One region of the Actinoallomurus oryzae genome, then DNA from elsewhere that is predicted to be linked to it. Evidence: riboswitches for the same ligand, from Rfam matches in the RefSeq annotation. Region 1 holds a riboswitch; the other holds the start of a gene.

Evidence for each region. Region 1 has a riboswitch for cyclic di-AMP ahead of ABEA10_RS18105 (CHAP domain-containing protein). Riboswitches for the same ligand answer to the same signal wherever they lie in the genome.
Region 2: it holds a riboswitch for cyclic di-AMP, as region 1 does, so the genes downstream of both, ABEA10_RS23825 (C40 family peptidase) here and ABEA10_RS18105 (CHAP domain-containing protein) in region 1, are expected to answer to the same signal.

The regions. Positions count from the first base shown of each region.
Region 1 covers NZ_BAABHF010000019.1:850,908-856,017, forward strand. Annotated here, with positions in the region: gene ABEA10_RS18085 (nitrite/sulfite reductase) at 1-1,074, shown strand, start outside; gene ABEA10_RS18090 (Insertion element protein) at 1,139-1,318, shown strand; gene ABEA10_RS18095 (phosphoadenylyl-sulfate reductase) at 1,315-2,028, shown strand; gene ABEA10_RS18100 (sirohydrochlorin chelatase) at 2,010-2,774, shown strand; cyclic di-AMP (ydaO/yuaA leader) riboswitch at 3,330-3,473, shown strand; gene ABEA10_RS18105 (CHAP domain-containing protein) at 3,485-4,243, shown strand; gene ABEA10_RS18110 (RlpA-like double-psi beta-barrel domain-containing protein) at 4,384-4,941, shown strand.
Region 2 covers NZ_BAABHF010000025.1:40,487-45,596, forward strand. Annotated here, with positions in the region: gene ABEA10_RS23815 (C40 family peptidase) at 1-631, shown strand, start outside; gene ABEA10_RS23820 (C40 family peptidase) at 666-1,646, shown strand; cyclic di-AMP (ydaO/yuaA leader) riboswitch at 1,960-2,185, shown strand; gene ABEA10_RS23825 (C40 family peptidase) at 2,244-2,765, shown strand; gene ABEA10_RS23830 (basic secretory protein-like protein) at 2,901-4,244, shown strand; gene ABEA10_RS23835 (M48 family metallopeptidase) at 4,287-5,110, shown strand, end outside.

The sequences.
Region 1 (5,110 bases):
ATCGGCAGCCCCGAGTTCTCCAACCTGCCGCGCAAGTTCAAGACGGCGCTGTCCGGCTGCACGGCGCAGTGCACCGTCCACGAGATCAACGACATCGCGTTCGTCGGGGTGGTGAACGACGAGGGCGAGGCCGGCTACGACCTGTGGGTCGGCGGCGGGCTGTCCACCAACCCGATGTTCGCCAAGCGCCTCGGCGCGTTCGTCCGGCCCGAGCAGGCGCCCGAGGTCTGGGCCGGGGTCACCGGGATCTTCCGTGACTACGGCTACCGGCGGCTGCGGAGCCGCGCCCGGCTCAAGTTCCTGATGAACGACTGGGGCCCCGAGCGCTTCCGCGAGGTGCTGGAGAAGGAGTACCTGGGCTACAGGCTGCCCGACGGGCCGGCGCCGGGCGGGCCCCGTGACGCCCGCCGCGACCACGTCGGCATCCACCGGCAGCGCGACGGCGCCTACTACGTCGGGTTCGCGCCGAGGGTCGGCCGGGTCAACGGCGACCTGCTGCACGTGATCGCCGACCTGGCCGAGGAGTACGGCTCGGGCCGGGTGTGCACGACGACCGAGCAGAAGATGGTCATCCTCGACGTGCCCGAGGAGCGCACCGAGGCTCTCGCCGCCGAGCTGGAGGCCCACGACCTCCAGGTACGGCCCTCGGTCTTCCGGCGGCAGACGATGGCCTGCACCGGCATCGAGTACTGCAAGCTGGCGATCGTCGAGACCAAGCAGCGCGGCATGGACCTCATCGAAGAGCTGGAGAAGCGCCTCCCGGACTTCGACGAGCCGCTGAGCATCAACCTCAACGGCTGCCCGAACTCCTGCGCGCGCGTCCAGGTCGCCGACATCGGGCTGAAGGGCCAGCTGGTCACCGACGCCGACGGCAACCAGGTGGAGGGCTACCAGATCCACCTCGGCGGGACGGTCGGCGGTGCCTTCGGCAAGAAGATCCGCGGGCTCAAGACCACCGCGGACGAGCTGCCCGACTACGTCGAGCGGGTCCTGCGCCGCTACCAGGACCAGCGGAACGACGGTGAGTCCTTCGCCGACTGGGTGCAGCGGGCGGAACAGGAGGACCTCACGTGAACGAACGGAGTGAGCGAACCGAAGGCACGCGCCAGTGGTCACACCCTCCGACGAAGGAGGACTCATGACCGAACGAGCGGTCCCCTTCTACTGCCCCTACTGCGGCGACGAGGACCTCGAGCCGTACGAGAGCGACGGCGGCTGGCACTGCCGCGCCTGCACCCGTGCGTTCAAGCTGCGGTTCATCGGCACCGGCGCGCTCAGCGCCGCCGTCCCCGCCGACCCGAGGGGGCGGGCGAGATGACCCTCACCTTCGAACGCCCGACCGCCGCGCTCGACCTGACCGACATCGTCGAGTCGGCCGCCGACGCCCTCGAAGAGGCCCCGGCCGAGGAGATCGTCCGCTGGGCGATCGCGACGTTCGGCGACCGGATCTGCGTGACGTCCTCGATGAAGGACGCCGTGCTGGTGGACATCGCCGCCAAGATCCGGCCGGGCATCGACGTGCTCTTCGTCGACACGGGCTACCACTTCGCCGAGACGATCGGCACCCGTGACGCCGTCGAGGCGGTTTACCCGGTCAACGTGGTGAACGTCACGTCCTCGCGTACGGTCGCCGAGCAGGAGCGCGACCTGGGGCCCCGGCTCTACGGCCGGAACCCGGACCTGTGCTGCCACCTGCGCAAGGTCGAGCCGCTGAACCGCGCCCTGGAGCCGTACCTCGCGTGGATCACCGGGATCCGCCGCGAGGAGACCGCGCACCGCCGCGGGGCCAGGGTCGTGGAGTGGAACGCCTCGCGCGGGAAGGTCAAGGTCAACCCGCTCGCCCGGTGGACGCACGAGCAGCTCGGCGCGTACATCGAGGAGAACGGCATCCTCGTCAACCCGCTGCAGTACGACGGCTACCCCTCCATCGGCTGCGAGCCGTGCACCCAGCGGGTCGCGCCCGGCGACGATCCGCGCAGCGGCCGGTGGGCCGGCACCGGTAAGTCCGAATGCGGCATCAACCTCTGATCACCTGTGCACTCCCGCCGCCTCTGGTGGCGGTGGCGCACGGCAGCCGGGACCCGCGTGCGGCGGCGACGGTCGAGGATCTGCTCGACCTCGTACGCCGCCGGTCCGGGCTGCGGGTGGTCACGTCCTACCTCGACCACGCGCCGCCGACGCCCGGCCAGGCGCTCGGGGCGCTCGCCGGTGACGGCGCCGGCGAGGCCGCCGTCCTCCCCCTCCTGCTGACCGCCGCGTACCACAGCAAGACCGACATCCCCGGCGCGCTGACCGAGGTGCGCCGGGACCACCCGCGGATGCGCCTGTGGTACGGCGCGACGCTCGGGCCGCACCCGCTGATGATCTCCGCCCTGGAGCGGAGGCTGGCCGAGGCCGGTGTGACGCCCGATCCGGACACGGCCCTCGTGCTGGCCGCCGCGGGGTCGAGCGACCCGTCGGCCAACGCGACGATCGGCCGGATGGCCCGTGGCTGGCTCGGATGGCGGCGTGTCGTCCCCGCCTACGCCTCCGCCGCGCGCCCCACGCCGGCCGAGGCCGTACGCGGGCTGCTGGACGCCGGGGCTCCGCGGGTCGCGGTCGCCTCCTACTTCCTCGCCCCCGGCCATTTCGCCGACAAGGTCCGTGACGAGTCGCTCGCGGCCGGGGCGACGGCCGTCTCGGCGGCGCTCGGCGCCGCGCCCGAGCTGGCCGAGATCATCGAGCAGCGCTACACCGAGATCATCACGCTCGGTGATCAAGCAGCTGTCGGCTGAAAACCCTTATTTCATCGGGGTTTCGGGCTTGACAGACCCGGCCACGTGATCTTCTCGCAGGTCAGAGGCGGCGGATGTCCATATTCACCCTTTACGGCCCGAAATATGTTTGCTATGTTCGGTTGACCGGCGGCGCCCCCCATGCGCCGTCCGTAATATCTCCGCCGGCCAGGGCCTGCCCACCAGCACCACCGCGTGCGGCACGCGACGACGCGTGAGAGGGGCCCCCCTTCCGGGCCGCGACGGTTCATAACCAAGAGCGCCGCTCCGCGCATCCCCTTGCGATCCCCCCTCATGGATCCACCTCCGATGCCGGTTCGGCAACGCGCCGCATCCGCCGCGAAGCGACGGAGCCGGACCCCGTGTCTCTGACAGGGCGTGTGGCACGCCTCCAGTGTGCCCGCAGGGCGACTTCCCGCCCGAGCCCGTGGGGTGATCGGCAGGCGCCGGGAAGTCAGGAGTGCACCGGACGAATGGACGACAAGATCCCCTAGACCTGAGAGAAGTGGCCGTACACACGGCCCGCCATCCCCCTGTTCTTCGAGCCGTCCCCTCAGACGGCTCCCGCTGAATCCGCATTTCGCGGAACCGGGGACCCACCGCACCACTGGGGTGAATCGGCGCATCCCCTTTGCGCCGTAGGGCAGCTTCCACGCCCGAACCCGTCAGCTAACCCGGTAAGCGGCATGGAAGCAAAGGAGTGCTCGAACGTGTCAGGTCGACACAAGAAGTCATGCCGTCTGCTGCGTAACACCAGACTCGGCGGTTCCCTCGCCGCCGTCACCGCCGTCGGCGCGACCGCGATCAGCCTGATCGCGGCGGCCCCGGCCGGATCCTCCCAGAAGGTCGACGCGGTCTCGGCCGGAGCAGTGGCGACCGTGCCCCACGACGCCGCGTCCCCCAAGAAGCCGGACACGCTGGCCCTGGCCGACAAGAAGGCCGGCAACGTCAACACCGAGAAGCGCCAGGTGCTGCCCAGCGCGAGCGACGCGCTGAAACTCGCCGAGTCCCAGGTGGGCGTCACCGAGGACTCCTCCGGTGGCGGCACCAAGTTCCAACAGTGGTTCGTCTCCTCTCCGTGGGCCGAGCGCGGCGTCCAGCGCGACGGCGGCAAGGTCTCCGACTACGCCAACGCGAACTGGTGCGACATGTTCGTGTCCTGGATCGGCGCCAAGCTGGGCGTGAAGGGAATGGGCGCGGACGCCTTCACCCGCACCCACGCCCAGTGGTTCAAGGACCAGGGCCGCTGGGGTGAGAACGCGACGCCCGGCGCCGTGGTCTTCTTCTCCTGGAGCGGAAGCAAGTCGATCGACGACATCGACCACGTCGGCATGGTCATCAAGGACAACCACGACGGGACTATCCAGACCATCGAGGGCAACACCGACAACGCCGTGAAGATCCGCACGCGCGACAAGTCGTCGGTCGTCGGCTACGGCTACCCCGAGTACGGCTCCAGCGACGCCTGAGCCCTCTCCCCGCCCCGGCCGCGCGCCGGCCGGGGCGGCCCGCCCTGCACGTCGACTCCCCTGTGCTGAGAGGCCATCCCCCCATGTTCGAATTCGCCAAGCATTCCCTGGATCGATTCTCCACTAAGACGATCGCCTCGGTGGCGACCGGTGTCGTCGTTGCCGGCGCCGGCCTGTCCGTCGCGCTCACCCACTCCACCGACTCGTCCCCGGCCGCCCGTACGAGCAGCGTGCAGGTGACGCAGGAGGACTCGGGCCTGCTGGGCCCCGGCTCGGAGGGCCACGCGGTCAAGCTGCCCCGCCAGGCCCCCACTGAGAAGGCCGACAAGAAGGCCGCCCTGCCGGGCGGCGTCTCCACCGGCACGTCGTTCTGGGACGCGGAGACCGCGTCCGGCAAGCCGATGTCGTTCCACACGGTCGCCAGCCCGTACTGGCCGCTCGGCACCAAGGTGAAGATCACCGTCGGCAAGAAGAGCGCCGTCGGCGTGGTCGAGGACTTCGGCCCGGCCGAATGGGCGGTCGCCCAGCACAACCCGCCGGCCATCATCGACCTGTCCGAGGAGATGATGCAGTACTTCACCGGCACCCGGTCCAACTCGATCCCCATCAAGTTCCAGGTGCTGCAGCTGGGCGACGGCCCCGTCTACCGCCACTCGGGCACCGGTTACGACATGGCGACCGGAATCTCCGAGAAGTAGCCCTCTCCCGCCCCCATCCCCCCTGGGGGCGTTCGGGGCCCCTCCGCCCGAGGGGCCCCGGACCTTTTTCCGAGGCCCCGGATCGTTCTCCGAGAGGCCCGGACCGTTTCTGAAGTGCTGGGACCGTTTCCGAGGGGCCCGGACCGTACTCCCGCAGAGCCACGGACCG
Region 2 (5,110 bases), on a different contig from region 1:
GAACAACCCCGAAGACGTGCTCGACCAGATCTCGGTGTTCACCCAGGTAGCGCACAACCGCTCCACCGAGGTCACCCAGTTCCTCAACGCCGCGCAGCTGCTGCAGCGTCAGAAGGCGCAGGCGCAGCAGGCCGCCGCCGACCTCAACGCGAAGCTCAAGTCCGAAAAGTCGCAGCTCGACAAGCTGAAGAAGCAGGCCGCGCAGCAGCAGTCCCTGGTCAACAGGCTCGGCGGCGGCTCCAGCGGCAGCCATGGCGGCACCTACAACGGGCCGGCGTCCGGCCCCGCCCGCCTCGCCCTGGAGTACGCCTACGCCCACAAGGGCGATCCGTACAAGTACGGCGGCGCCGGACCGAACAGCTTCGACTGCTCCGGGCTGGTGATGATGGCCTGGCGTCACGCCGGCGTCAGCCTGCCCCGCGTCGTGCCGGACCAGTACAACGCCACCCGCCGCGTGGCCCGCTCGGACCTCCAGCCCGGCGACCTGGTCTTCTTCGACAACCTGGGCCACGTGGGCCTGTTCGTCGGCAACAACCAGTTCATCCACGCACCGCACACGGGCACGGTCGTTCAAATCGAGAGCCTGAGCGGCTACTACAGCTCGAACTACTACGGCGCGGGCCGTCCGTAGGGAGCTGACAACAGTGGAGATGAAGCGTTCAACCATGTCCAAAACCAGTCGTTGGATCGTCGGTACTGCCGGAGCGGCCGTCCTCGCCGGGCTCGTCCTGCCCGCCGCCCCCGCGGAGGCCAAGCCGACGCCCTCGCTGAGCGCCGCCAAGCAGCAGCTTGCCAAGCTCAACGACCAGGTCGACAAGCTGGCCAACCAGTACAACAAGGCCAAGGAGGACTGGAAGGCCGCGCAGAGCCACCTCAAGGCGCTCAAGTCCTCCGTCACGGTCGAGCAGGCGACGTTCAACCAGCTGCACACCCGGGTCGCTCAGCTCGCCGCGGCGGCGTACAAGGAGGGCGGCGCGGCGGGGGACATCCCCCAGTTCGTGGGGGCCAAGGACCCTGAGGCCGTGCTCGACCAGATGTCGGCCTTCACCAAGGTCTCCAGCAACCGCGCGGCGGAGCTGAACCAGTTCCTGGCGTCCGCGCAGCGGCTGGAGCGGCAGAAGGCGCTGGCGGAGCAGGCGGCCGAGCAGCTCAAGCAGCAGAAGGACCAGGTCGACAAGCAGCGGGCGTCGGCCAATGCGGCCATCAGGAAGCAGTTGGCGCTCATCAACAGGCTCGGGCGCAACATCGACCCGGGCTCGTCCAAGGCCAACTGCTCGATCCTGGCGACCGGCCGCGCCGAAACGGTGCTGAAGTACGCCTGCGCGCAGCTCGGCAAGCCGTACGTCTTCGGTGGCGCCGGCCCGAACTCCTTCGACTGCTCGGGCCTGACGATGATGGCCTACAAGCAGATCGGCATCAACCTCAGCCACTACGTGCCGAACCAGTACAGCGCGAGCCGGCGTGTGGCGAAGGCCGACCTCCAGCCGGGTGACCTGGTCTTCTTCAGCAACAACGACCACATGGGGATGTTCGTCGGCAACGGCAAGTTCATCCAGGCGCCGCACACCGGCGACGTGGTGAAGATCTCCAGCCTCAGTGACGCGTACTACAGCCAGGTGTACTACGGCGGCGGTCGCCTGCTCTGACCGGAACGAACACCACAGGCCCTCCGGCGCGTCAGTGCCCGGAGGGCCTTTTTCGGTCGGGGCGAATTCACCTTAGGTAATTTCTCTCGTACGCTCTGACGGCGAATTTGCGTATTCATAGGTGCCTTGTTAGCGTGCGCCGAGTTATGCGATACGCCCCATGTGTCGCGTGCAGCCGACGTGAGGGAATTCGCCCTTCCTTCGAATGTGTTGTGGAACACATTCCATCGGGTGGATCATCCTCTCGGCTTTCCGAAATGCAGAGATAAGCGGCCGGTCACCGGAGAACCGCCCCGTGAGAGGGCGTGTCAGGCGGCCGCGAGCGCCGAGTCCGCGGGCACGCGGAGCCGGGGACCCACATACGCGCGAAGGGCGCGGATCCCCCGGGGTGAATCGGTGCGTCCTGCGTCATCACAGGCAGACAGCGGTGCGGCGGACAGACCGTGACCGCGGGCCGTGGTGCGGCGGGCGGACCGTAGGGCGACCTCTTCCCAGCCCGAACCCGTCAGCTAACCCGGTAGGCGCACACGGAAGGAGAGCATCCTGTCTCGCACCCCCTCGACCGCTTCGCCGACGCGCGTCCGCCTCGCCGGCGGCATGCTGGCCGCGGGCGCGGTCCTCGCGCCCACGGTCCTGACGGCCTCGACGGCATCCGCCTCATCGGACACCGTCGCCACCGTCACCCCGGTCGCCATCCCCACGGCGGCCGCGAGCACGACGACGAAGCAGACGTCTTGGAGCAAGCGACACAAGGTCGGGCTGACGGCGGTCGCCGTCGCCCGTAAGCAGATCGGCAAGCCGTACCGCTATGGCGGCGACGGCCCGAGCAGCTTCGACTGCTCCGGTCTGGTGCAGTACGTCTACCGCAAGGCCGGAGTGAAGCTCCCGCGCACCGCGGACGCCCAGCACCGGCACGTCAAGCGCCACGTGAAGTTCTCCGACCTCGCCACCGGCGACCTGGTGTACTTCTACGGCGACGGCCACACGGGCATCGTCTCGAAGGTCAAGGGCAGGAAGGTCTACATGATCCACGCCCCCCACTCCGGTACGCACGTCAAGCAGGTGCTGATCAACAGCTACTACCGGGCGCACTTCAACGGCGCCGCCCGCCCGTACTGAGGCACCCGTCCAGGCGACCGCCGGGGCCCGTCCGCGAGGACGCCCCGGCGGTCGCGTACGTTCCGGGTCCGGTGGACGGGTGATGGCGGGTGCCGTCGGCGGGGGCACCCGGTCGCGGCGGCTAGGATCGCGCGCATGCCGGCCAAGGGGAACCTGGACTCGCGTGCGACCGCGCCCGCCATGTTCGCCGGGCTCGCCGGGCTGGCGATCGTGGCCAACCTCCTCGCGGGGGTCGGCTACATCGCGTTCCACGACGGTGAGAGCCGGGCCGCCGCCTCCTCCCGGCCGGTCGCCGGGGCGCCGCCCGCGCCCAGCGCCGCCACGGTGAACTCCCTGCTCCAGCGCCGCTCGCGTGCCGTCCTCGACCGCGACCGCGCCGCCTTCCTCGCCACCGTCGACCCCTCGGGCCAGGCGTTCCGCGCCGGGCAGCGGACGCTGTTCGACAACCTGGCCAAGGTGCCGCTCGCCGTCTGGAAGGAGACCCTGGCCGACACGCGCCCCGCCGTGGCGGCCGACGACGGCTGGACGGCCCGCCTCCGGCTCACCTACCGGCTGCGCGGCTTCGACCGCCGTGACCTCGTCTCCACCGAATACCTCACCTTCGACCGCCGCCCGGGCACGGGCTGGACGATCTCCGGCGACGGCGCGGCGCACGGCCTGCGCGACGACCCGCAGATCTGGAACGGCGGCGGCCTCACCGTCGTCCACGGGCGGCGCAGCATCGTGCTCGCCGAGGACGGAGCCGTCGCCGGTCAGGACTCCGCCGCCCGTACCGCCGAACTGCGCGACATCGCCGCCCGCCTCGACCAGGGGATCGGTACCGTCTCCGGCGTCGTCGGCGACCGGTGGGCCCGGCGCGTCGTGGCGCTCGTCCCGGCCACCGAGCAGGAGGCCGAAGAGCTCGTGGGGGACGTGCGCAACCTCGGCGACATCGCCGCGCTGGCCACGGTCACCGGTGACGAGGGCGGCCGCGACACGGGGGAGGACCGCGTCGTCATCACCCCCACCGCGTTCGGCCGGCTGACCGCCCTGGGCCGGCACGTCGTCCTGACCCACGAGCTCGTGCACGTCGCGATGGGCGGAGCGCGCGACGGCAAGACCCCGATGTGGCTGATCGAGGGACTCGCCGACTACGTCGGCTACAAGAAGGCCGGGGTCTCGACCAAGGCGGCCGGGCGCGAGCTGGCCGACCTCATCGCCACCAGCGGCGTGCCGGCCACCCTGCCGGGCACGAAGGAGTTCGCCGGCTCGGGCGACCGGCTCTCGGCGGCGTACGAGGAGGCGTGGCTCGCCTGCCGCATGGTCGCCGAGCGCTACGGTGAGGACCGGCTCGTACGGCTCTACCGCACGGCCGAGGCGGAGCCGCAGGACGCGGGCGACCCGCGGCTCCAGGACCATGCGCTCCGCAGCGTCCTGGGCATCGGCACCGACCGGTTCGACGCCCTGTGGCGCGCGTACGTCCGCCGGGAACTGGCGTGACCCATGGGGCACGCCACGCAGCAGCCAGATGAGGAGCACGCGGTGAGGGCACGTCGTACGGCCGGGCCGGCGGTCGCGGTCGAGGCGAGGCAGGAGCCCGGCCCAGCGCCGGATCGGCGCGGGGCGGCGGTCGCCGCCGTGGTCCTGTGCGCGCTGCTGGCGGTGGTGATCCTGGTGACGACTCCCTGGCACCCGCTGCCGGGCGCCCGCGCGACGGCCGATCCAGGGCTCGACTTCACCCCCGCGCAGATCGCCCGCAGCGGAGCGTTCAACGACACCCTCGACCCGCCCGCGTACGCCGGGCTCGCGGCCGGCCTCCTGGTCGTGCTCCTGCTCGGCCTCACGCCGCTCGGCGCGCGGCTGCTCGGCTCGGTCACCCGGCCCCTGCGGTGGTGGCCGCTGCGGCTGGTCGGGGCGGCGGTCGTGCTGGCGGCGCTGACCCGGCTCGCCGGCCTGCCGTTCGACGTGTGGTCCCAGACCGTGCTGCACCGGTACGGGCTGTCCACCGAAGCCTGGGGCGGCTGGTTCACCGACCAGCTCACCTCGCTCGGCGTCACCCTCGTCATCTGGATCGTCGTGCTGCTCGGCGTGCACCTGCTGGTCCGCCGGTTTCCGCGGCGCTGGTGGGCGGGGGCCGCCGCGGGCGGGTTCGTGCTCGTCGCGGCGGCGTCGTTCGGCTATCCGGTGCTGGTCGAGCCGCTGTTCAACTCGTTCCACTCGATGCCCGCCGGGCCGCTGCGCACCGACCTGCTCGCGATGGCGCGGCGGGACGGCGTGCCGGTCGGCGACGTGCTCGTCGCCGACGCCTCCAAGCGGACCACCGAGCTGAACGCCTACGTCTCCGGCTTCGGCTCCACCCGCCGCAT